Regions from separate parts of the Pseudomonas sp. IT-P12 genome, predicted to be linked through region 3. Evidence: predicted binding sites of a transcription regulator. Region 3 holds the regulator's gene; each other region holds the start of a gene.

Region 1 (5,709 bases), on a different contig from region 3:
ATCGCTTGCCCTGGAGCCAGCCGCCACGGGCCTTCGCGATCTGCGATGCCGATGAGCTGACGGGCGAAAGCTCGCGCCTGTCGACACGAGGCCAGCTCAAAGCCGTGATCGCACGCTATGCAGCGCTCGGCCTGGCACCGGTGGTGGCCACGGAACTGGAGTTCTTTGTCTTCGCGCCCAACCCCGACCCGACACAACCCTTCCAGCCGCCGCTGGGCCTGGACGGCCGTCGCGAAGATGGCCAGTCGGCATTCAGTGTCAGCTCCAACAACGGCTTGCGCCCGTTCTTCAAGGAAGTCTATGACGCCATGGCGGCGCTGGGCCTGCCCCGCGACACCTTCATGCATGAGATGGGCGTCAGCCAGTTCGAGATCAACCTGCTGCACGGCGATGCGCTGCTGCTGGCCGACCAGACGTTCCTGTTCAAGCATCTGCTCAAGGAAGTCGCGCTCAAGCATGGCCTGACCGTGGTCTGCATGGCCAAGCCACTGGCGCATACGCCGGGCAGTTCGATGCACATCCACCAGAGTATCGTCGAGATCGGCAGTGGTCGGAACGTGTTCAGCGACGAGGCGGGAGAGCCGACCGCGACCTTCCGTCATTTCATCGGCGGGCAGCAGGCCGCGATGGCGGACTTCACCGCGTTGTTTGCGCCGAACGTGAATTCCTACCAGCGCTTGTGCCACCCCTTCGCGTCTCCCAATAATGCCTGCTGGTCCCACGACAACCGTGCGGCCGGCTTGCGCATCCCGGCCAGCTCGCCGGTTGCGCGTCGGGTCGAGAATCGCTTGCCGGGTGCGGATGCCAACCCGTATCTGGCGATTGCCGCCAGCCTGGCAGCGGGTTTGCATGGGATTGAGAACCGGCTGGAGCCCAGTGCGGCGATCCAGGGTGAGTTCGAAGTGCCGGATAATCTTTCGTTGCCCTGTACCTTGCACGCCGCTCTCGAGCGTCTGAACCGTAGCCAATTGGCCAAGGAACTGTTCGGCAAGGAATTCATCGAAGGCTACGTGGCTTCGAAGACCCTGGAATTGACCAGCTTCTTTAATGAAATTACCCCCTGGGAGCGCCGTGTCCTGGCTGCCCAGGCCTGACGAACCTTCGTCTTCGGGCTATCTTTGCGCTAGCCCGTTTCTCACCGCAAGGAGCCGCTCGGAACGCCGATGCGCCAAATCTGGAAAGCCTTTCGAGCACTGTATTTCGCCTCGCTGATGATGTTGATCGGCTCCGGCCTGCTGAGTACTTACCTGGGCTTGCGCCTGGCGGCTGACAACGTCGACAGCCTGTGGGTCGGTGCGTTGATGGCGGCCAACTACTTCGGCCTGGTGCTGGGGGGCAAGATCGGACACCGGCTGATCGCCCGGGTCGGGCATATCCGGGCCTATTCGGCCTGTGCCGGGATCGTCGGCGCGGCGGTGCTGGGCCATGGCCTGGTGGACTGGCTGCCGGCGTGGATCTTCCTGCGGATCATCGTCGGCCTCGGCATGATGTGCCAGTACATGGTGATCGAGAGCTGGCTCAACGAACAGGCCGACGCCTCCCAGCGCGGAACGGTGTTCAGTGGCTACATGATCGCGTCCTACCTGGGGCTGGTGCTGGGCCAATTGATTCTGGTCATGCACCCGGCGCTCGGTCCGGAGCTGTTGATGCTGGTTGCCCTGTGCTTCGCCCTGTGCCTGGTGCCGGTGGCCCTGACCCGGCGCATTCACCCGGCACCCCTGCGCCCGGCGCCGATGGAGCCGCGATTCTTCATCAAACGCGTGCCGCAGTCGTTGAGTACGGTGCTGGGCGCGGGCTTGATCATCGGTTCGTTCTACGGCCTGGCACCCCTGTATGCCTCGCAGCAGGGGTTGTCCACGGAGCAGGTCGGTCTGTTCATGGGTAGCTGCATTTTTGCCGGCCTGTTGGTGCAGTGGCCGCTGGGCTGGTTGTCCGACCGTTATGACCGGGCGCTGTTGATCCGTTGCTTCGCCATGGTGCTGGTGGTGGCCGGATTGCCGCTGGCGATCATCCCGCAGGTACCGTTGGAAGTGCTGTTCATCATGGGGTTCATCTGCTCGCTGGTGAAGTTCTGCCTGTACCCACTGGCGGTCGCGTTCTCCAATGACCACGTCGAAGCGGACCGGCGGGTGTCGCTGACGGCCATGCTGCTGGTGACCTACGGGGTCGGCGCCAGTATCGGGCCGCTGGTTGCCGGTGTGCTGATGAAGATGTTCGGCAGCCACATGCTTTACGCATTCTTCAGCTTCTTTGCCTTGGTGCTGGTGTGGCGGATTCGTCCGAAAGCGGTCACCAACCTGCACCAGGTGGACGATGCACCGCTGCACCACGTGGCGATGCCGGACAGCATGTCGAGCTCGCCATTGGTGGCTGCGCTTGATCCCCGGGTCGATGAGCAGTCGGTGCAGGAGCAGATGCAGAGTCCAGTCAATCCTGAGCCTGAGCCTCAGCCGGAGCCTGAACCGGAGCCTGAATCCGAGCCACAGGCCGAAGCGCGTACCGCGCCGCCAGCAGAAGGGGCGGACGCAGAGCGTGAAAAAAACATCCCTGATGCCATTCCTTGAAAACCTGGCATAAAAGACGGGCATAAAAAACGGGCAGTCACCGCAAGGGGCTGCCCGTTTTCGTTGGCGCCTGCTGTTACAGGTCGTCTTTGTCGAAGCGCCGCGCTTCACGTTGAAGCTGATAGACGAATCGTTCGACCTGACGCTGCACCAGCCCGCTCATGTTATGGAAGCGGATGCCGGCGAAGGTGGTGGAGATTTTCTCTTCGAAATGCAGGTAGCGCAGTTCGACCGGCGCGGTCATTTTGCCGAAGGGCAGGGCGGCGGCAAAACGGTCGTAGACCTGGCCCAGTTGCAGGTTGCCGGTGATGTCGCCATCGAAACGCAACTTGCAGCCCGTGGCGGAAATGTCCAGCAGCTTGCCACGGATCGGCGCCTTGAGCTTTTCGCCGTCGAGGTCGATGTCGACCAGTTGTGCCAGCTTCAGGGCTGCGCGAAAGGCGTTGCGGCGCTGGTGGTAAACCACCTCGTCGGGCAGAGGGGCCAGGTAGCAGCGGTTGTCACCCGACTCGTCGATGGTCGGTTGGCCGTTGCTTTCCCAGGCGATACGCACGCCTTCATGAAAACCTTCGACCCGGAACGGTTCGCCGGCCAGCATGAAGCGTTCGCCGTCGCGCGGGATCATTTCGTCGAGCTTGATCGTGCCGCGTTCGCGATCAACGTCGACCAGATAGCTCTGGAAGCGCTGGGTGCGTTCGTGGAAAGTGATGATCAGCGGATCATGGCTGTCTTGCAATTGGCGCAGGTTGCCGGAGATCTCCAAAGGCGTGCTAAGCACCTTGGGTGGTTGCGGGGCATCTTCCGCGTTTAAGGCATTGGACACGGTTAATCAATCTCCAGACAAAATATGACTACGGCTGGCCAGTATATTGCCAGCATGTTGCGAGTCTTGATAGGGCGTGAGCATTTGCAGGCTCAAGCCTGACTGAGCGGACGCGGCTTCGCAAGCTTCGCGGTTGATCCGCGTGCATCATAAAGTGCTGGCGGTTCGCCGCCTGTGAGGATTTTCAGCTGGTTGGCCGTGGCGGCCTGCTGAACCAGAATCGACTGGCCATTATTGGCATTCGCCGCCTGGCATTGGGCTAGAAGAGCGGTCAGGGCATCGCTCTGCTCCAGCAGTTGCGTGCCGACACTCGATTGGCTGGCCAATTGCTCCAGTCCGCTGCGATTGATTGGCAGGTTCAGACTGGCGAGGATTTCACTGCGCTTGCGGCCATGCTGTTCGAGCAGAATGATCATTGCCTGCTTCTGCGCCAGAATGTCTTCGAGCAGTGGCATGTCACGACCGTGCAAGGCGATGGACTCGGTTTGCAGTAACTCCAGCAAGTATTGAGCGGGAGCAAAGTCGTCGTTGATCAGTTGCAATAAATTAGTGTCGTGCATGGCTGGCCTTGGGTTTTAAGCGTCCAAAAGCCTGGCGCAGGCCGAGGCCTAGCGCTGGGCTTCGAAGTTAAGCAGTTTGCTGGCTACACGGTTGCTGTCGACTTTATAGCTGCCATCGGCAATCGCTGCTTTCAACTCCGCCACGCGGGCTTTGTCGACGGCAGGCTGATCGCGCAGCTTGTCAGTGACCTGTTGCAACTGCTGAGCCTCATTGCTGAGGTGTACCGATTCCCCGCTTTTAACGGTGGCCTGTTCGGCCGGGGTATTCAGCGCTGCGGACTGGCCGGCTTCGGCGGTGTCCTTGGCGGCACTGGTACGTGTACTGCCCGTCAGTGGCGAGGAGCTGTTCAAACGGCTGAAATCGATGACCATGGTAAAAAACCTCTGAGTATTTGGACGCTTGCCATGTTTTCGGCCATCCCTGTGAAAACTTTAGACTCATTTTATCAATGAGCCCGCAAGCGCCAGCACGTCTGCTGCCTGCGCCACAGTTTAGGGAACAGCCCGGGGCAATGCCACCTCTTCAGGTCCCTACATGGCCACTTCCACCTGCCCTGGCGCGGTCACTTGCGCCTTGATGACCCGTCGAGAGTTGAGGTTTTTCACGCGAATCTGTTCGTTCATGCCGCCGTTGGACAGCGCTTCGCCGGGCATTCGTACGCTCAGCGTGCCGCTGCGGGCGGTAATCACCACCTGATCGCCCTTGCGAATGACTTCCGTCTGTTCGAGATTGACCAGGGTAATCACCTGGTCGGCGACCATTGGTCGGGTCAGTCGCTGCCCGATCGCCTGGTCCGGGGTCGTCAGGTAGCCCTGGGTGATCACGCTGATGTCTCGCTCGCGCAGAATCACGTCGGCAGGCTCGACAATGTCGGCCCGACGCAAGGGACGGGTGGTGGTCACGACGTCGCGGAACAGGCGGACTTGAGCGGGTACGAACACCGTCCACGGGGAACTGCCTTCGCAGCGAACCTTGACCGTTACCCGGCCCAGCGGCTTGGCCGGGCTCTCGAGGGAGGCTGTCAATTCCTTGTCGCACATGGGCATGCGCAGGCGTGGATCGAGCTTGTTGACCTGGATTTCGTAGCGACCTTCCGTTTGACTGGTGGCCAGGTAGTCCTCTACGGTGAATTCAAGAAAGCCCTGAGTGACGCCGATAAGCATGTCAGGCAAGGTAACTTCGTCAGCAAGGGCAGGGGTGCCAGCGTTGAACAGGCAGGCGGCCGACATCCCGCAGAGCAATCTGCGGGCGGTGGATGTCAGGCGTCGGAAAAATGTCGGTTCTGTGTTCATAAGAGTTAAAAAGCAAGCGCCGTGCCGTTTAGTGATGAATGTGCGTCGCAACACAACTAGCGTTGGTGTAGGAGTCAGTGCATGGCGGGTGTAATGGATTCGGTGAACCAGCGCACGCAACTGGTGGGGCAGAATCGCCTGGAGCTGTTGTTGTTCCGTCTTGACGGCCAGCAGCTGTACGGGATCAATGTGTTCAAGGTTCGCGAGGTGCTGCAATGCCCCGCGCTGACCCTGATGCCCAAGTCCAGTCCTGTGGTGTGCGGTGTGGCAAATATCCGGGGGGCGACCATTCCGATCCTCGATCTGGCGATGGCGACCGGTTCCGGAGCGTTGAAAGATCAAAGCAATCCCTTCGTCATCATCACGGAGTACAACACCAAGACCCAGGGTTTCCTGGTGCGCTCGGTGGAGCGCATCGTCAACATGAACTGGGAAGAGATCCATCCGCCGCCCAAGGGCACCGGACGCG
Region 2 (5,709 bases), 320 kb from region 3:
CCGCTTTTGAAGGTCAGCAACAGACGTGGCTTGCTCGGGTCATCCACCAGTTTGCCCGCCGCCAACAGGGCCTTGCGCAGGTGCACCTCGAATTTCTTGCAAAAGTTCGACAGCGCCTTGCCGTCGTTGGTGTCGACCATTTCCAGCCACAGGCTGCCGCACGGGGCAACGTCCGCCAGATGCGCTAGGATCACGCTGATACGGTCGGTTTCCGGCAGATCGATGAACATCCCCCGGGCCCACTGGCGCGGGAAGATCAGATCGGCGAAACGCAGGCCGCGCATCAGGCGCTCGGCGCCCTCTTCTTCGGTACAGACGAACTCGGCATAGGCGCTGGCGGCTTTCGCCTTGGCGTAGCCGGCCACGTTGAGCCGAGCGGCGTGCTCGGAAATCTCCGAACAGACTTCACCTTCGAAGCCCGGTCGGCAATGCATGAAAAGGGTGTTCATCTTTACTCCTGGGCAGATGGCGAGACATTCAACCACTGCGCGATGCCCAGGCTTGCGTTGAAGCAAAGCCTGTCATGAAAACCGGCGCATGATAGCCGAGTTCGAGCCCCTGGACCCGGCGATTCAATGCAGCCCCCGGAATTTTGCCCGCCCATGCAAAGGACCCGGATGCAATATCCCTTGGTTTAGTGGCATCACACCATCTGACGATTGAGGCGATCCGGTCGAACCATCACGATGGTCACAGACTCTGAGTATCGTACCCACCGAGCTGCCAAAAAAAGGCAACCGGCCATTCGCCTTACGCAGCAAACAGGGCTAGGTTTAATGCTCTGCCCGTCCCCTCAGTCCGTAGCCGTGCGGACGCAAAGGAGTGATTGCAATGCCGTCCCTCGATAGCCTGAAAACCCTTAAAACCCTGCAAGTCGACGACAAGACGTACCACTATTTCAGCCTGCCCGACGCTGCAAAAAGCCTCGGTGACCTGGACAGGCTGCCGATGTCGCTGAAAGTCCTGCTGGAAAACCTGCTGCGGTGGGAGGACGAAAAAACCGTCACCGGCGCCGACCTGCGGGCAATTGCCGCCTGGCTCAAGGAACGCCGCTCGGATCGCGAAATCCAGTACCGCCCGGCGCGGGTGTTGATGCAGGACTTTACCGGCGTTCCCGCCGTGGTCGACCTGGCAGCCATGCGCGCTGCCATGGCCAAGGCCGGTGGCGATCCGCAGCGCATCAATCCGCTGTCGCCGGTGGACCTGGTGATCGACCACTCGGTGATGGTCGACAAATTTGCCAGTCCAAGCGCCTTCGAACAGAACGTCGACATCGAGATGCAGCGCAATGGCGAGCGTTATGCCTTTCTGCGCTGGGGCCAGAGTGCCTTCGACAACTTCAGCGTGGTGCCGCCGGGCACCGGCATCTGCCACCAGGTCAACCTTGAATACCTCGGCCGCACCGTCTGGACCAAGGACGAGGACGGTCGCACCTACGCCTTCCCCGATACCCTGGTGGGCACCGATTCCCACACCACCATGATCAACGGCCTCGGCGTACTGGGCTGGGGCGTCGGCGGTATCGAGGCGGAAGCGGCGATGCTCGGCCAACCGGTGTCGATGCTGATTCCGGAAGTGATCGGCTTCAAGCTCACCGGCAAGCTCAAGGAAGGCATCACCGCCACCGACCTGGTACTGACGGTCACGCAGATGCTGCGCAAGAAAGGTGTGGTCGGCAAATTCGTCGAGTTCTATGGCGATGGCCTGGCCGACCTGCCGCTGGCCGACCGCGCGACCATCGCCAACATGGCCCCGGAATACGGTGCCACCTGCGGCTTCTTCCCGGTGGATGACGTGACGCTGGACTACCTGCGCCTGTCGGGGCGCCCGCTCGACACCGTGAAGCTGGTCGAGGCCTACAGCAAGGCCCAGGGCCTGTGGCGCCTGCCGGGCCGGGAACCGGTGTTCACCGACAGTCTGGCACTGGACATGGCCAGCGTCGAAGCCAGCCTTGCCGGGCCCAAACGCCCACAGGACCGGGTCGCCCTGCCCAACGTTGCGCAGGCGTTCAGCGATTTCCTCGGCATCGCCCTCAAACCCACCAGCAAGGAAGAAGGCCGCCTCGAAAGCGAAGGCGGTGGCGGCGTGGCAGTGGGCAATGCCGACATGGCCGGCGAAGCGGATTACCAGTTCGAAGGCCAGACCCACCGGTTGAAAAACGGCGCTGTGGTGATCGCTGCCATCACCTCATGCACCAACACCTCCAACCCTAGCGTGATGATGGCCGCCGGCCTGGTGGCGAAAAAAGCCGTGGAGAAAGGCCTCAAGCGCAAACCCTGGGTGAAAAGCTCGCTGGCCCCCGGTTCCAAAGTGGTGACCGACTACTATAAGGCGGCCGGCCTGACGCCGTACCTGGATGAGCTCGGTTTCGACCTGGTGGGTTACGGCTGCACCACTTGCATCGGCAACTCCGGGCCGCTGCCCGAGCCGATCGAAAAAGCCATCCAGAGCGCCGACCTGACCGTCGCTTCGGTGCTGTCGGGCAACCGCAACTTCGAAGGCCGGGTGCACCCGCTGGTGAAAACCAACTGGCTGGCCTCCCCGCCGCTGGTCGTCGCCTACGCGCTGGCCGGCACGGTGCGCATCGATATCAGCAGCGAACCCTTGGGCGAAGACAAGGACGGCAACCTGGTCTACCTGCGGGACATCTGGCCAAGTACCCAGGAAATCGCCGACGCGGTGAACCAGGTCAACACAGCGATGTTCCACAAGGAATATGCCGAGGTGTTTGCCGGCGACGAACAATGGCAGGCGATCGAGGTACCCCAGGCGGCGACCTATGTCTGGCAGGATGATTCGACCTACATCCAGCACCCGCCGTTCTTCGACGACATCGGCGGCCCGCCGCCAGTGGTCAGGGACGTCACGGGTGCCCGGGTCCTCGCGCTGCTGGGCGACTCGGTGACCACCGACCACATCTCGCCCGCCGGCAACATCAAGTCCGACAGTCCGGCAGGGCACTACCTGCGGGAGAAAGGGGTGGAACCGCGCGACTTCAACTCCTATGGTTCCCGGCGCGGCAACCATGAAGTGATGATGCGCGGCACCTTCGCCAACATCCGCATTCGCAACGAGATGCTCGGCGGCGAGGAAGGTGGCAACACCCTTTACATCCCGACCGGGGAACGGATGGCGATCTACGACGCGGCCATGCGCTACCAGGCCAGCGGCACACCGCTGGTGGTCATTGCCGGTCAGGAATACGGGACCGGCTCCAGTCGCGACTGGGCTGCCAAGGGCACCAATCTGCTCGGGGTCAAGGCGGTCATCGCCGAAAGCTTCGAGCGCATCCACCGCTCCAACCTGGTGGGCATGGGCGTGCTGCCGCTGCAATTCAAGCTCGATCAAAACCGCAAGAGCCTGAACCTGACCGGCAAGGAAACCCTGGACATCCTTGGCCTGACCGGTGTCGAGCTGACCCCGCGCATGAACCTGACGCTGGTCATCACCCGAGAGAACGGCAGCCGCGAGAAGATCGAAGTGCTGTGCCGAATCGACACCTTGAATGAAGTCGAGTACTTCAAGTCAGGGGGGATCCTGCATTACGTACTGCGGCAATTGATTGCGTCTTGAGCAACGCCTGACGCCTGCACCGCCTTCGGGCGGTGTTTTTGTTTGCAGAGTCCCTATAATCGCCGCGCTTAACTGCCGAACGGTGATCCTCTGTGGGAGCGGGCTTGCTCGCGAAGGCGGATCGTCAGCCGACATCGACATTGACAGGAATACCGCTTTCGCGAGCAAGCCCGCTCCCACAATGTGGACTGCGCCGATTGCATCGCTACACCCACAAGGACACCCAATGCCCGCCCTGCCCTGGAGCTACCTTCTATTACTTTCCCTGGGTTACGGCCTGGCCCTGACGTATGGCCAGCTCGGCTGGCTGTCGGGGATTTCCTTGGCGTTGCTACTGATCGCCTGGTTCGCCGTACGCCAGCAACAACTGCGTTTGGGCCGCCAACTCGGGCACGCCCTGTTCATCTTCATGGCCCTCGCGCTGGCACTGCACTGGCTTCCCGGCTTCTACAACGGTCGCGGCATCAATCCGCAGCGCCTGACCGATGATGCGGTGCCGTTTTCCATGTACCTGAACCTGGACAAACCGCTGATCGGCTTCTGGCTGCTGCTGGTCTGCCCATGGATCGTTGGCCGGCGCTCACTGCGCCTGTCAGCGTACGCCACGGTGATGGGTCTGGCCGTGAGCGCCGTGCTGGCGCTGGGCGGTGCCGTGTCGCTGGGCGTGATCGAATGGGCCCCGAAATGGCCTGACCAGGCCTGGCTGTGGTTGTTCAACAACCTGTTGCTGGTGACGCTGGTGGAGGAAGCGCTGTTTCGCGGTTACATCCAGGGAGGGCTTGCCCGGGCGTTCAAACACCTGCCGCAAGGCGAACACCTGGCCCTGCTACTCGCGGCGTTGCTGTTTGGCCTGGCTCACTTGAGCGCGGGCTGGCAATGGGTGTTGCTGTCCGCCCTGGCGGGCATCGGCTACGGCCTGGCCTACCGCTTCGGCGGATTGGGGGCGGCCATTGCCACGCACTTCGGTTTGAACCTGCTGCATTTCGGCCTGTTCACCTACCCGATGCTGGCCGGCTGACGCAACGGTCACTTTGCGACGCACTGCCAAATATCAAAATATAATTTCAATTAATCGCTGGCGTTGCCGACAACCAGTGAAAGCCTTGCGGACAAAAAAAAAGCCATGCGTAACAACCAGCCCATTACTCAGAGCGAACGGACGTTCCCGGCTCAACAACGGTTGATTTCCACGACCGATACCAAGGGCGTCATCACCTACTGCAACGACGCGTTCGTCGACATCAGCGGGTATTCCCGTGATGAATTGATCCGTGCCCCCCACAACCTGGTCCGTCACCCCGACGTACCGGCCGCCGTGTTCGCCCACATGTGGGGCACGCTGAAACAGGGCCTGCCCTGGATGGGCATTGTCAAAAACCGCTGCAAAAGCGGTGACTACTACTGGGTCAACGCCTACGTCACGCCAGTCTATGAAGGCAATCAGGTCATCGGTTACGAGTCGGTACGGGTCAAACCCACCGCCGAACAGATCCAGCGCGCCAAAGCGCTTTACCAGCGCATCAACCAGGGCAAGTCGGCGATTCCATCCTCCGATAAATGGTTGCCGGTGCTGCAGGACTGGGTGCCGTTCATCCTGGTCAGCCAACTGAGCTTCATGATCGGCGCCTCGCTCAACTCCCAGTGGGGTTTTGCTCTGGCCGCCGGCCTTTCCGTGCCCCTGGGGCTGCTGGGGCTGAGCTGGCAACAGCGCGGCCTCAAGCGCTTGCTGCGCCTGGCCGAACAGACCACGTCCGATCCGCTGATCGCGCAGATGTACACCGACAGCCGTGGCGCACAGGCGCGCCTGGAGATGTCGATCCTCAGCCAGGAAGCACGCCTGCGAACCTGTCTGACCCGCCTGCAGGACACCGCCGAACACCTGACCGAGCAGGCCAGGCAATCCGACTCGCTGGCCCATGACAGTTCCACCGGCCTGGAGCGCCAGCGCGTCGAGACCGAGCAGGTGGCCACGGCGGTCAATCAGATGGCCGCCACCACTCAGGAAGTGGCCAGCCACGTACAGCGCACCGCCGACGCCACTCAGGAAGCCAATCGTCTGACCGGTCGTGGTCGCGACATTGCCGGGGAAACCCGCGATGCGATTCAGCGCCTGTCGGAGGTCGTGGGTGAAACCGG
Region 3 (5,709 bases):
CCCGCGACCTGCTGGCGTTGATTTCCGACGTCGAGGAGCCTCGCCAGGCCTGGCGCATGTTGCTGGCACACCTGGCTCGGATGATCAGCACGCCGGAAGTCGAGCCGCTGGAAGAAGGGGGTGTGATTGCCATGGTCGGTCCGGCCGGCATGGGCAAGACCACCACGCTGGCCAAGCTGGCTGCCCGTTACGTGCTCAAGTACGGCGCGCAGAGCATTGCGCTGGTCAGCATGGACAGCTACCGCATCGGCGCTCAGGAGCAACTCAAGACCCTTGGGCGGATTCTCAATGTGTCGGTGACCCACGTCGATCCGGGCCAGTCCCTGGTGCAGGCGCTGGATCCCCTGCTGCGCAAGCGCGTGGTGCTGATCGATACCGCAGGCCTGCAGGCCAGCGATCCGGCCCTGCGCATGCAGCTTGAAAGCCTGGCCGGTCGTGGCATCCGGGCAAAAAATTACCTGGTGTTGGCAACCACCAGCCAGAAACAGGTTCTAACGGCTGCTTATCACAGTTACAAGCGCTGCGGGCTCGCTGGCTGCATCCTGACTAAACTGGATGAAACGGCAAGTCTGGGCGAGGTGTTGAGCCTGGCAATCAGTCATGAGTTGCCGGTGGCTTACCTGACCGATGGCCCGCGGATTCCGGATGACCTGCATCTGCCGCGTCGTCATCAACTGGTCAGTCGCGCCGTCAGCGTGCAAATGCAGGAAGAACCCAGCGAAGAAGCCATGGCTGACATGTTCGCTGATATCTACCACAGCCCGACCAAGCAGGTCGGCTGAGGTAATGAACATTTTTTGTACCTACATCGATGGTCTGCCAGGCATTGTTCCGTTTACGAACGCGCAGCCAGTAATGTGGCCTCCGTCTATGCAAGACAAGGTAAAGAAATAACATGGGCAGCATGCATCCCGTACAGGTGATCGCGGTGACCGGCGGCAAAGGTGGCGTCGGGAAGACTAACGTGTCAGTGAACTTGTCCCTGGCCCTGGCTGAGCTTGGCCGGCGCGTCATGCTGCTGGACGCCGACCTGGGGCTGGCAAACGTCGACGTTCTGCTGGGCCTGACACCCAAACGCACGCTGGCCGACGTGATCGAAGGCCGCTGTGAGCTGCGTGACGTATTGTTGCAGGGGCCCGGTGGCATCCGCATCGTCCCGGCAGCGTCCGGCACCCAGAGCATGGTGCACCTGAGCCCGGCCCAGCATGCCGGCCTGATCCAGGCGTTCAGCGATATCGGTGACAACCTCGACGTGCTGGTGATCGACACCGCTGCGGGTATTGGTGACTCGGTAGTCAGCTTCGTTCGCGCCGCGCAGGAAGTGCTGCTGGTGGTCTGTGACGAGCCGACCTCCATCACCGATGCCTACGCGCTGATCAAACTGTTGAACCGCGACTACGGCATGAACCGCTTCCGCGTCCTGGCCAACATGGCCCAGAGCCCGCAGGAAGGGCGCAACCTGTTCGCCAAGTTGACGAAGGTCACGGATCGCTTCCTGGACGTCGCCTTACAATACGTCGGCGCGGTGCCCTACGACGAAAGCGTGCGCAAGGCCGTCCAGAAGCAGCGCGCCGTCTACGAAGCCTTCCCGCGTTCCAAGTGCTCCCTGGCCTTCAAGGCCATCGCACAAAAGGTCGATACCTGGCCGCTGCCCGCCAATCCGCGTGGGCACCTGGAGTTTTTCGTCGAGCGCCTCGTGCAACAAACGGCAGGACCCGTGCTATGACAGCCAGCGGTTACAACCTCTACAAGAAGTCGGCGCGTGACGCGCAGTACGAGCTGATCGAGCGTTACGCGCCACTGGTCAAACGCATTGCCTACCACTTGCTGGCGCGTCTGCCGGCCAGTGTCCAGGTCGAAGACCTGATCCAGGCCGGCATGATCGGCCTGCTGGAAGTATCGACCAAATACGACGCCAGCAAAGGCGCCAGTTTCGAGACGTACGCGGGCATTCGAATCCGCGGCGCCATGCTTGATGAAGTGCGCAAGGGGGACTGGGCGCCACGTTCGGTCCACCGCAATACCCGCATGGTCAGCGACGCGATTCGCTCGATTGAAGCTAAAACCGGCCGTGACGCTAAAGATCACGAGGTTGCGGCCGAACTCCAATTGAGTCTCGACGATTATTACGGGATTTTGAACGACACCCTGGGCAGCCGGTTATTCAGTTTCGACGATCTGTTGCAGGACGGCGAACACGAAGGGCTGCACGAGGATGGCGCGAGTGCTCATCTCGAGCCGTCACGCGACCTGGAAGATGAACGCTTCCAGGCGGCGTTGGCGGACGCGATTGCCAATTTGCCGGAGCGCGAGCGACTGGTGTTGGCGCTGTACTACGACGAAGAGTTGAATCTCAAGGAAATCGGTGAAGTCCTGGGGGTCAGTGAATCTCGGGTCAGCCAGTTACACAGCCAGTGCGCGGCCCGTTTGCGGGGGCGTTTGGGGGAGTGGCGAGCGCGCTGAAGGCAGTGTGGGGACACTGCGAACGTGGCTGGTGTGGTGTTGAACCACGCCGGTCTCGATCTGTTGTGCTCCAGACAGTCATTGAGTGCTCTGCCGAATTGATTGAAATGGCGCGTCCAGGTGCTGGGCGCGTTTAAGACTGCTTGGAGGTCGAATTGGACAAGAACATGAAAATCCTCATCGTTGATGACTTCTCAACGATGCGGCGGATCATCAAGAACCTGTTGCGTGACCTTGGGTTCACCAACACGGTCGAGGCTGACGATGGCACCACCGCCATTCCGGTTCTCAACAGCGGAAGCATCGACTTTCTGGTCACCGACTGGAACATGCCCGGCATGACCGGTATCGATCTGCTGCGCCACGTGCGCGCCGACGAAAAGCTCAAGCACCTGCCGGTACTGATGGTGACGGCTGAAGCCAAGCGCGAGCAGATCATCGAAGCGGCCCAGGCCGGTGTAAACGGTTATGTGGTCAAACCCTTCACGGCCCAGGCGTTGAAAGAAAAAATCGAGAAGATTTTCGAACGCATCGGTTGAGTCACGGCGCCACGGGGGAGCTATGGACCACAAAGAATCTTCACAGGGCGACTTTGAGTCGACCCTGAAAAAACATGCGGTCGAACTGGTCGAAAGCCTTGAAAAAGGCAAGTTCGGCGACGCGGTGCAACTGATCCATGAGCTCAATCAGACCCGTGACCGCGGCCTGTATCAGGAAGTGGGCAAGCTCACCCGCGAGTTGCATAGCGCGATCGTCAATTTCCAGATCGATCCGAACATGCCGCAAGCCGAGGAAGTGTCCCAGATCACGGATGCCACCGAACGCCTGGGGTATGTTGTCAAGCTGACAGAGGCCGCTGCCAATCGCACCATGGACCTGGTCGAGAGCTCAACGCCCCTGGTCAACAGCCTGGGCGATGAAGCCCAGGCGCTGAGCACCGACTGGGGGCGCTTCATGCGTCGCGAGGTCGGGGCCGAGGAGTTCCGCGAGCTGGCACGGCGTGTCGACGGTTTTCTGGCACGCAGCAGCACGGACAATCGGGCGGTGTCGAGCAACCTCAACGACATCCTGCTCGCGCAGGATTACCAGGACCTCACCGGCCAGGTGATCAAGCGTGTCACGCAATTGGTCACTGAAGTTGAAGCCAACCTGCTCAAGCTCGTGCTCATGGCCAGTCAGGTGGACCGCTTTGCGGGCATCGAACATGACCGTGAAGCAATGCTTGCAGAAAAAGATCCACAAAAACATCTCTCTCAGGGTGAAGGTCCACAGATTCATGCCGATAAAAGAGAAGACGTTGTGTCCGGTCAGGACGACGTGGACGATTTGCTATCCAGCCTGGGCTTTTAACATTCAGGCATTTTAGGTTTTTGGGTTTTTAGACCTGTAGGAGCACACCCTTAATGAGCTTCGGCGCCGATGAAGAGATCCTTCAGGATTTCCTGGTTGAGGCCGGCGAGATTCTAGAGCAACTGTCCGAACAGCTGGTCGAGCTGGAAAGCCGACCTGATGATGCGGACTTGCTCAATGCAATTTTTCGCGGTTTTCACACTGTAAAAGGGGGCGCCGGCTTCCTTCAGCTCAATGAGCTGGTGGAGTGCTGTCACATCGCCGAGAACGTGTTCGACATCCTGCGCAAGGGTGAGCGCCGCGTCGACTCGGAATTGATGGACGTGGTTCTCGAAGCGCTGGACTCGGTGAACAGCATGTTCGGCGAAGTCCGCGATCGCAGCCCGATCACGGCTGCCACACCTGAATTGCTCGCCGCCCTGGCGCGTCTGGCCGAGCCGCAATCGGCCGATCAGGCCGCGCCGGTGGCCGACGTGGTGGAAGCGCCACAGGCAGCGGCCGCCGAAGCCGAGTCGGGCGATATTACCGATAACGAATTCGAACAACTGCTGGACTCGCTGAACGCCGTCAAGGCCGAGGCCGAGGCACCGGCAGCTGCTCCGGTCGCAGCGTCCGACGCGGCCAGTGATGAAATCACCGATGCCGAGTTCGAGTCGCTGCTCGACCAGCTCCACGGCAAGGGCCAGTTCGCCGCCGACGCGGTGGGCGCAGCGCCAGCCGCTCCGGCCGCCGCCGCGCCGAAAGAGCCGGGCGACAGCTCCGACATTACCGACGACGAATTCGAGGCATTGCTCGATCAGTTGCACGGCAAGGGCAACTTTGCGGTCGACGCACTGGAGTCGGCCATCGCGTCGGTCCCGGCCTCGGCTGCGCCAAGTGCCGCCGCGGCGGGCAGCGACCTGATCACCGATCACGAGTTCGAATCGCTGCTCGACGATTTGCACGGCAAGGGCAAGTTCACCGATGTCGCCAGCGGTGCCGCCGCTTCTTCGGTCGCCACCCCCGCTGCCAAGGCACCGGCTGCCAAGGCTGCCGAGCCCAAGGCCGAAACGCCCAAGCCTGCGCCCGCGCCGAAGCCTGCCGCTGCACCGGCACCTGCCCGGGCCGCCGCCGCAGCCCCTGCGGAAAAACCGGCCAGCGAGGCCGAGACCACTGTGCGGGTCGACACCGCGCGTCTCGACGAAATCATGAACATGGTCGGTGAGCTGGTGCTGGTGCGCAACCGCCTGGTGCGCCTGGGTGCCAACAGCGCCGATGAAGCCATGTCCAAGGCGGTGTCCAACCTCGATGTGGTCACGGCCGACCTGCAGACCGCGGTCATGAAGACCCGGATGCAGCCGATCAAGAAGGTGTTCGGGCGTTTCCCGCGTCTGGTCCGCGACCTGGCACGCCAGCTCAAGAAAGAGATCAACCTGGAGCTGGTCGGCGAAGAAACCGACCTCGACAAGAACCTCGTCGAGGCCCTGGCCGACCCGCTGGTCCACTTGGTGCGCAACGCGGTCGACCACGGCATCGAGTCGCCGGAAGAACGCGAAGCCTCGGGCAAGGCCCGTGGTGGCAAGGTCATCCTCGCCGCCGAGCAGGAAGGCGACCACATCCTGCTGTCGATCTCCGATGACGGCAAGGGCATGGACCCGAACGTCCTGCGCGCCATCGCGGTAAAACGCGGGGTGATGGACAAGGATGCGGCCGATCGCCTGAGCGACACCGAGTGCTACAACCTGATTTTCGCCCCGGGTTTCTCGACCAAGACCGAGATCTCCGACGTGTCGGGTCGTGGCGTGGGCATGGACGTGGTGAAGACCAAGATTTCCCAGCTCAACGGTTCGATCAACATCTACTCGACCAAGGGCCAGGGCTCGAAGATCGTCATCAAGGTGCCGTTGACCCTGGCGA
Region 4 (5,709 bases), on a different contig from region 3:
GGTGGTGCCGGCGGCGACCAGGGTAGTGGCCGAGAAGTGGCTGATGGCGTCGCTGGCCAGGTCGCGGTAGGTCACCACGGCGCTCGGATCGGCGGCTTGCCAGGCTTTGACGACTTCGCCGCTGAGCAGGCGGGAAGCCGAGTTGTCGCCAAGAATGCTCGAATCGATATGCAGCAGTTTCATGTGGAGTCTCCAGTTGAGGACCGCTACTGGGCGATCTGATGGAGAGGATCCTACAAGCGAAACCAATAGCTGATTAGACGGCAACAATGCGATAGTTTGTCTCACTGATAGAACAATCGAGCGATCAAATGCAGGACCTCAACGATCTCTTCTACTTTGCCAAGGTGGTCGAAGCCGGCGGTTTCGCGGCAGCGGGCCGCCTGCTGGGCATTCCCAAATCGCGGCTGTCGCGACGCATTGCCGAGCTGGAAGAACGCCTGGGCGCGCGCTTGTTGCAGCGCACCACACGCCAACTGAAGCTGACCGCCGTGGGCGAACGCTACCTGCGTCATTGCCAGGCAATGCTGCTGGAAGCCGAAATGGCCGACGAGGCGGTGGCCAGCATGTCCAGCGAACCCCGAGGACGCTTGCGGGTCTCGAGTCCCGTCGGCCTGGCCCATGAAATGCTGCCTTCGGTGATCAGCCGGTTTCTCGACAAATACCCGCAGGTTCAGTTGGAAGTGATGCTGGTCAACCGACGAGTCGACCTGGTGACCGAAGGCGTCGATGTCGCTCTGCGGGTTCGCGAACCCGGCGACGAGGACCCGTTGCTGGTCACCCGACGCCTGCGTCAGGCACAGATGCTGCTGGTGGCCAGCGCGAACTTCCTCCAGGGCCGACAAGTCAATCATCCCGAAGACCTCAAGAGCTTGCCGGTGCTCGGTGCTCTCGAGGCCGATCGCATGGTGCACATCCGCCTGCTCGATCAACAGGGTAAAAGCCAGGAGCTCTCGCTTGAGGCGCGACTGGGCATCGACGATTTTATCGTGCGCAAGGCCTGCACGCTGGCGGGCCAGGGCTTCACCCTGCTGCCGATGATGTACTGCGAGGAGGAACTGCAAAGCGGCGCGCTGGTGCAGTTGTTACCCGACTGGTCGCTGCCCGGTGGCTGGTTGCAGGCGGTGTACCCTCATCGACGCGGGGTGATGCCCGCCGTTCGCGCCTGGCTCGACCATTTGATCGAATCGTTCAATGCCTGCGGAGACCGATTGATATGAAGGCTGGACGCATGAGCGAAGAAGACGTCGCGCAATTCTGCCTGGCTCTGCCGGGCGCGCGGGAAGACTACAAATGGGGCGGCGTGCGGGTGTTTTCGATCGCCGGAAACAAGATGTTCGCCCTGCAGAATCTGCGGGGCGAATCCCTGGCCTTCAAGGTAGACAAGGACCTGTTCCTCGGGCATTGCGATCGCCCTGGTATTCATCCCGCGCCTTATCTGGCGCGGGCACAGTGGGTGATCATGCAGACGCCCTACCCGCTCGGTGCCCAGGAGTTGCAAGCCCTGTTGCAGCGCTCCCACCAACTGGTGGTGAGCAAATTGCCCAAGCGCACCCAGGTCGGGTTGTTGCTTTAGAACTGACGCAGGTCGAGGCGCCCTTGCGTGTGCAGAAGGGACAAGGCGTTAAGGATCAGCACGGTATAGTTGTCGGCATTATGAGTATCGTTGGCTGACAGACTGGCCATTGAATAGACGTCGAATTCACTCACACCCTTCATGCCGGCAAACACATAAGCGGTGTCATTGGTGTAACGCAGCAAGTGCGTGAGTTCATGCAGCACCAGATACATGAAAAACTCATGGGTAAAACCTTTGACCCTAGGTGTGTAAGTTTCATTAACCCTCAGGCCCGCAGAATGAATCAACAAACATGACTCTACCCCCATGAACATCGGAAACGCGAGAGCAAATGGCGCCTCCAAACCTTTGACGAACGGGTCAAGTACTGGAAAATAGAGCTGTTTATAAGTCTTGGCATCCGTACGAATGACTTCACAGACCAGTGCCGGGTTCCTGATCGCCGCACAAATGAGTTCCAGCTGCTCGCGCAAGTAGACCCTGTCGGTGAACAATGCATCGATGGCTTTGTTCAACGCCTGGTCATAAAGGGACGTCAGATCAGCGCCGGGCTGAAGTGCCCGCAGAATCGACTCGATACCTGTCGGAACAGCGACATTGAAAAATTCATTGGTTTTTGCCACAAGGTCACGATCGAGGATCAGTCCCGGTGTGACCGCGCACTTCACCTGTTCAAATTGATCAATATATTGCTGCATACGGCGCTCAACCGACTTCAGGGAGTCAAGTAGAACGTGATCGGAGAAACCACTCAAATCTTCGCCTCTAACGACCAGAGAGCGCTTCCTGATATAAGCTAATTTTTCCGCAGGTGCATAAGCCATGAATGTCGCCAACTTGCTCATGGCACTTTCAGTGGTGATCGTTTTAAATTTCATTGCCAGGCTCCAGACCGTTAGTTTGTCGGAAACTAACACGCCCGGAATTCAGACACGAACGCACAGTTGTAAGCCGATCTTCCGGCAATAACCGTTAACAATCCGTCAATCAAACCACTGAGTTCGGACAAACAACTGATCGATCCAGAATACTTGGTGCAACAACACAATGACCCAGAACAATACCTGGAACGACACTTTGCGCGTCTTGTGCCGAAACACCTGCTGGGCCAGGAAGGCGCCGGGCCAGCCACCGGCGAGTTCCACCGCGTGCAGGACATTTTCCGGCGTACGCCAGCGGTCGCTGCGGGCCTTGCGTTTGTCGCTCCAGTAAAGGAAGAACGCAAGGACGCTGACGAGGCCGTAGGCCGCCAGCGGTATCCACGAAATGCCCTTCAGCCCGAAGGACAACGAGCCGAACAGCGGCAGCGCGCACACCACCGCGAACACCACCAGCTTCAACCGCAGGTGCTGCAGCGGACCTGCCGAGGGGCGTCCGGGCGGGCGGCGCGCGCGGCCATCACTCATGACTGGGCAGCGCTCCAATCGACCCAACCGAACTGCCAGGTGGCCAGGATCACCAGGCCAAAGGCGATGCGGTACCAGGCAAACACCGCATAGCTGTGGCTGGCGATGAACTTCAGCAAGCCCCTGACGGCAATCATCGCGAAGATGAACGCGGTGACGAAACCGATGGCGAACACCGGCAGGTCAGCCGGCTCGAACAGATGACGGTACTTGAAGCCCGAATACACGGCGGCCGCGACCATGGTCGGCATGGCCAGGAAAAACGAGAACTCGGTGGCGGTCTTGCGCGACAGGCCGAACAGCAAGCCACCAATGATGGTGGCGCCGGACCGCGAAGTACCGGGAATCATCGCCAGGCATTGGGCAAACCCGACTTTCAAGGCGTCTTGCCAGGTGATCTCGTCGACGGTGTCGGCGTGCACCTGGTGCTGACGCTTTTCTGCCCACAACATGATGATCCCGCCCACGACCAGCGCCGCTGCCACCGTGATCGGGTTGAACAGGTAATGGTGGATCAGATCGGAAAAGATCACCCCCAGCACCACCGCAGGCATGAAGGCCACCAGCAGGTTGACGGTAAACCGTCGGGCGCCGGGTTGCGTCGGCAGGCCGGTGACCACATCCAGAATCTTGCGGCGAAACTCCCACACCACCGCCAGGATCGCCCCCAACTGGATAATGATGTTGAACGCGATGGCCCGCTCTCCCCCGAAATCGAGCAGGTCGGCCACGATGATCTGGTGGCCGGTGCTGGATATCGGCAAGAACTCCGTCAGCCCTTCCACAACCCCAAGTATCAATGCCTGCAAGGCAGTCCAGAAATCCATCAATCCCCCAGGAAGCGATGCGCGACGGCATGCTTCGATAGTATTTATTGCAAAACGTTGACTGTAATCAGCGCGGTTGGAAGTCCGCGCGCACAGAATCGCGACGGAGCCGTAAAAAATCCGTGAAAAATCAGCTTGAATTCAGGTTTTTCCGTGCGGGGCCGAAATCCTATCAGACAAGCCTCGATAACGCTGCCTCGTTATTGGACTTGGGTCGGATATGCCCGATCGACAAAGTGTGATGGGATTCTGGCGATCATTTATTACAAGAAGAAAAACACCGGAGTGACAGTGCTATGAACAGCTTGCGCAGTATGTCGATCAGCCGCCGCTTGTGGCTCATCTTGGTCGTAGCCGTCATGATGCTCTTGACGCTCGGCGTGTTGATGCTCAAGCAGATTCACGATGACCTGTATCACGCCAAGGCGCAGAAAACCCAACACGTCGTGCAGACCGCAAGCGGTATTCTGACGTACTACCACGGCCTGGAAACCGCCGGCACACTCACCCGCGAAGCCGCACAGAAGCAAGCGTTGAGCGCCGTTCGCGGCCTGCGTTATGACCAGAACGAGTATTTCTGGATCAACGACCTCACGCCCGTGATGATCATGCACCCGGTCAACCAAAAGCTGGACGGCCAGAACCTTTCAGCCATCCGCGATCCCGACGGGTTTGCCGTCTTCAATGAAATGGTGGCTTTGGCCAAGGCCAAGGGCGCCGGTGCGATCGACTATCGCTGGCCGAAGCCCGGTGCCAGCGATCCCGTGGAGAAAACCTCCTACGTCAAACTGTTCGAACCCTGGGGCTGGGTGATCGGTTCGGGCGTGTACATCGACGACACCCAGGCCGAATTCATGGCCCAAGTGTGGAAAGCTTCAGGCGTCGGGCTGGGGATTGCCGCCATCATGGCGTTGCTGGTGATCCTGATCGCCCGCAGCATCGTGCGGCCCCTCCAGGAGACCGTGAATGCCATGGCCAACATTGCCAGCGGCGAAAGCGACCTGACCCGCAGCCTCGACACCCACGGCCAGGACGAAGTCACACAACTGGCCCATCACTTCAATGCCTTTACCGCCAAACTGCGCGGCGTGATCAGTCAGTTGCAGGTTTCCGCCAGTGCCCTGGGCCAGTCGTCCAGCGAACTGGGCAACGATGCCGCCCAGGCCCAACAACGCAGCCAGCAGCAGTCCCAGCAGATGGAATTGGTGGCCACCGCGATCAATGAGGTCACCTACGGCGTACAGGATGTGGCGAAGAACGCCGAGCAGGCCGCGAGCGAGATGCGCGATGCCGAATCCCAGGCGCAACAGGGCCAGGTCAACATCGACAGCAGCCTGGAACAGATCGACAAGTTGTCGTCCACCATCGATCAGGCCGTGGAGGTCATCCGCACCCTCGCGACCGAGAGCACCCAGATCGGCAGCGTGCTGGAGGTGATCCGCTCCATCGCCGAGCAGACCAACCTGCTGGCGCTCAACGCCGCCATCGAGGCTGCCCGGGCGGGCGAACAAGGACGTGGATTTGCCGTCGTGGCCGACGAAGTACGCCTGCTGGCACAGCGCACGCAGAAGTCCACTGCTGAAATCCAGTCGATGATCGAACGTCTGCAAAGCCATTCCGAAGCAGCGGTCAAAGTCATTGGCGACAGCAGCCGTGCTTCCCAGTTGACCATCGAGCAAGCCGGCCTGGCCGGTGCGAGCCTGAACGCCATCGGCCAGGCATTGCGCAACCTCAACGGCCTGAACACTTCCATCGCCAGCGCGACCCTGCAACAGGCCCACGTGGTCGAGGACATCAATCAGAACGTCACCCAGGCAGCCGGCTTGTCCCACAGCACTGCAGCGGCGGCAGAACAGTCGAGCGTGGCCAGCGTTCGGCTCAAGGACCTGAGCGAGCA

The links. The regulator FliA, encoded in region 3, starts transcription of late flagellar genes. The targets are predictions, from matches to a motif close to CTAAAGTTTNNNNNNNNNNNGCCGNTAA.
Region 1: the regulator FliA is predicted to act here: its motif matches at 4,356-4,383, upstream of flgM (flagellar biosynthesis anti-sigma factor FlgM).
Region 2: the regulator FliA is predicted to act here: its motif matches at 4,637-4,664, upstream of ACM6IM_RS11600 (methyl-accepting chemotaxis protein).
Region 4: the regulator FliA is predicted to act here: its motif matches at 3,953-3,980, upstream of ACM6IM_RS08250 (methyl-accepting chemotaxis protein).

Annotation. Positions count from the first base shown of each region.
Region 1 is NZ_CATKPY010000027.1:130,223-135,931, reverse strand. Features, by position in the region: gene ACM6IM_RS27480 (glutamine synthetase family protein) at 1-1,094, shown strand, start outside; gene ACM6IM_RS27475 (MFS transporter) at 1,164-2,564, shown strand; gene ACM6IM_RS27470 (flagellar brake protein) at 2,641-3,387, opposite strand; gene ACM6IM_RS27465 (flagella synthesis protein FlgN) at 3,480-3,947, opposite strand; gene flgM (flagellar biosynthesis anti-sigma factor FlgM) at 3,996-4,319, opposite strand; gene flgA (flagellar basal body P-ring formation chaperone FlgA) at 4,479-5,240, opposite strand; gene ACM6IM_RS27450 (chemotaxis protein CheV) at 5,322-5,709, shown strand, end outside.
Region 2 is NZ_CATKPY010000021.1:558,817-564,525, forward strand. Features, by position in the region: gene rlmM (23S rRNA (cytidine(2498)-2'-O)-methyltransferase RlmM) at 1-449, opposite strand, end outside; gene acnA (aconitate hydratase AcnA) at 832-3,573, shown strand; gene ACM6IM_RS11595 (type II CAAX prenyl endopeptidase Rce1 family protein) at 3,800-4,591, shown strand; gene ACM6IM_RS11600 (methyl-accepting chemotaxis protein) at 4,697-5,709, shown strand, end outside.
Region 3 is NZ_CATKPY010000021.1:874,939-880,647, reverse strand. Features, by position in the region: gene flhF (flagellar biosynthesis protein FlhF) at 1-782, shown strand, start outside; gene fleN (flagellar synthesis regulator FleN) at 896-1,726, shown strand; gene fliA (RNA polymerase sigma factor FliA) at 1,723-2,463, shown strand; gene ACM6IM_RS13045 (chemotaxis response regulator CheY) at 2,631-3,002, shown strand; gene ACM6IM_RS13040 (protein phosphatase CheZ) at 3,025-3,813, shown strand; gene ACM6IM_RS13035 (chemotaxis protein CheA) at 3,867-5,709, shown strand, end outside.
Region 4 is NZ_CATKPY010000011.1:1,140,481-1,146,189, forward strand. Features, by position in the region: gene ACM6IM_RS08220 (FMN-dependent NADH-azoreductase) at 1-183, opposite strand, end outside; gene ACM6IM_RS08225 (LysR substrate-binding domain-containing protein) at 312-1,220, shown strand; gene ACM6IM_RS08230 (MmcQ/YjbR family DNA-binding protein) at 1,217-1,576, shown strand; gene ACM6IM_RS08235 (hypothetical protein) at 1,573-2,457, opposite strand; gene ACM6IM_RS08240 (DUF1294 domain-containing protein) at 2,563-2,985, opposite strand; gene ACM6IM_RS08245 (undecaprenyl-diphosphate phosphatase) at 2,982-3,812, opposite strand; gene ACM6IM_RS08250 (methyl-accepting chemotaxis protein) at 4,109-5,709, shown strand, end outside.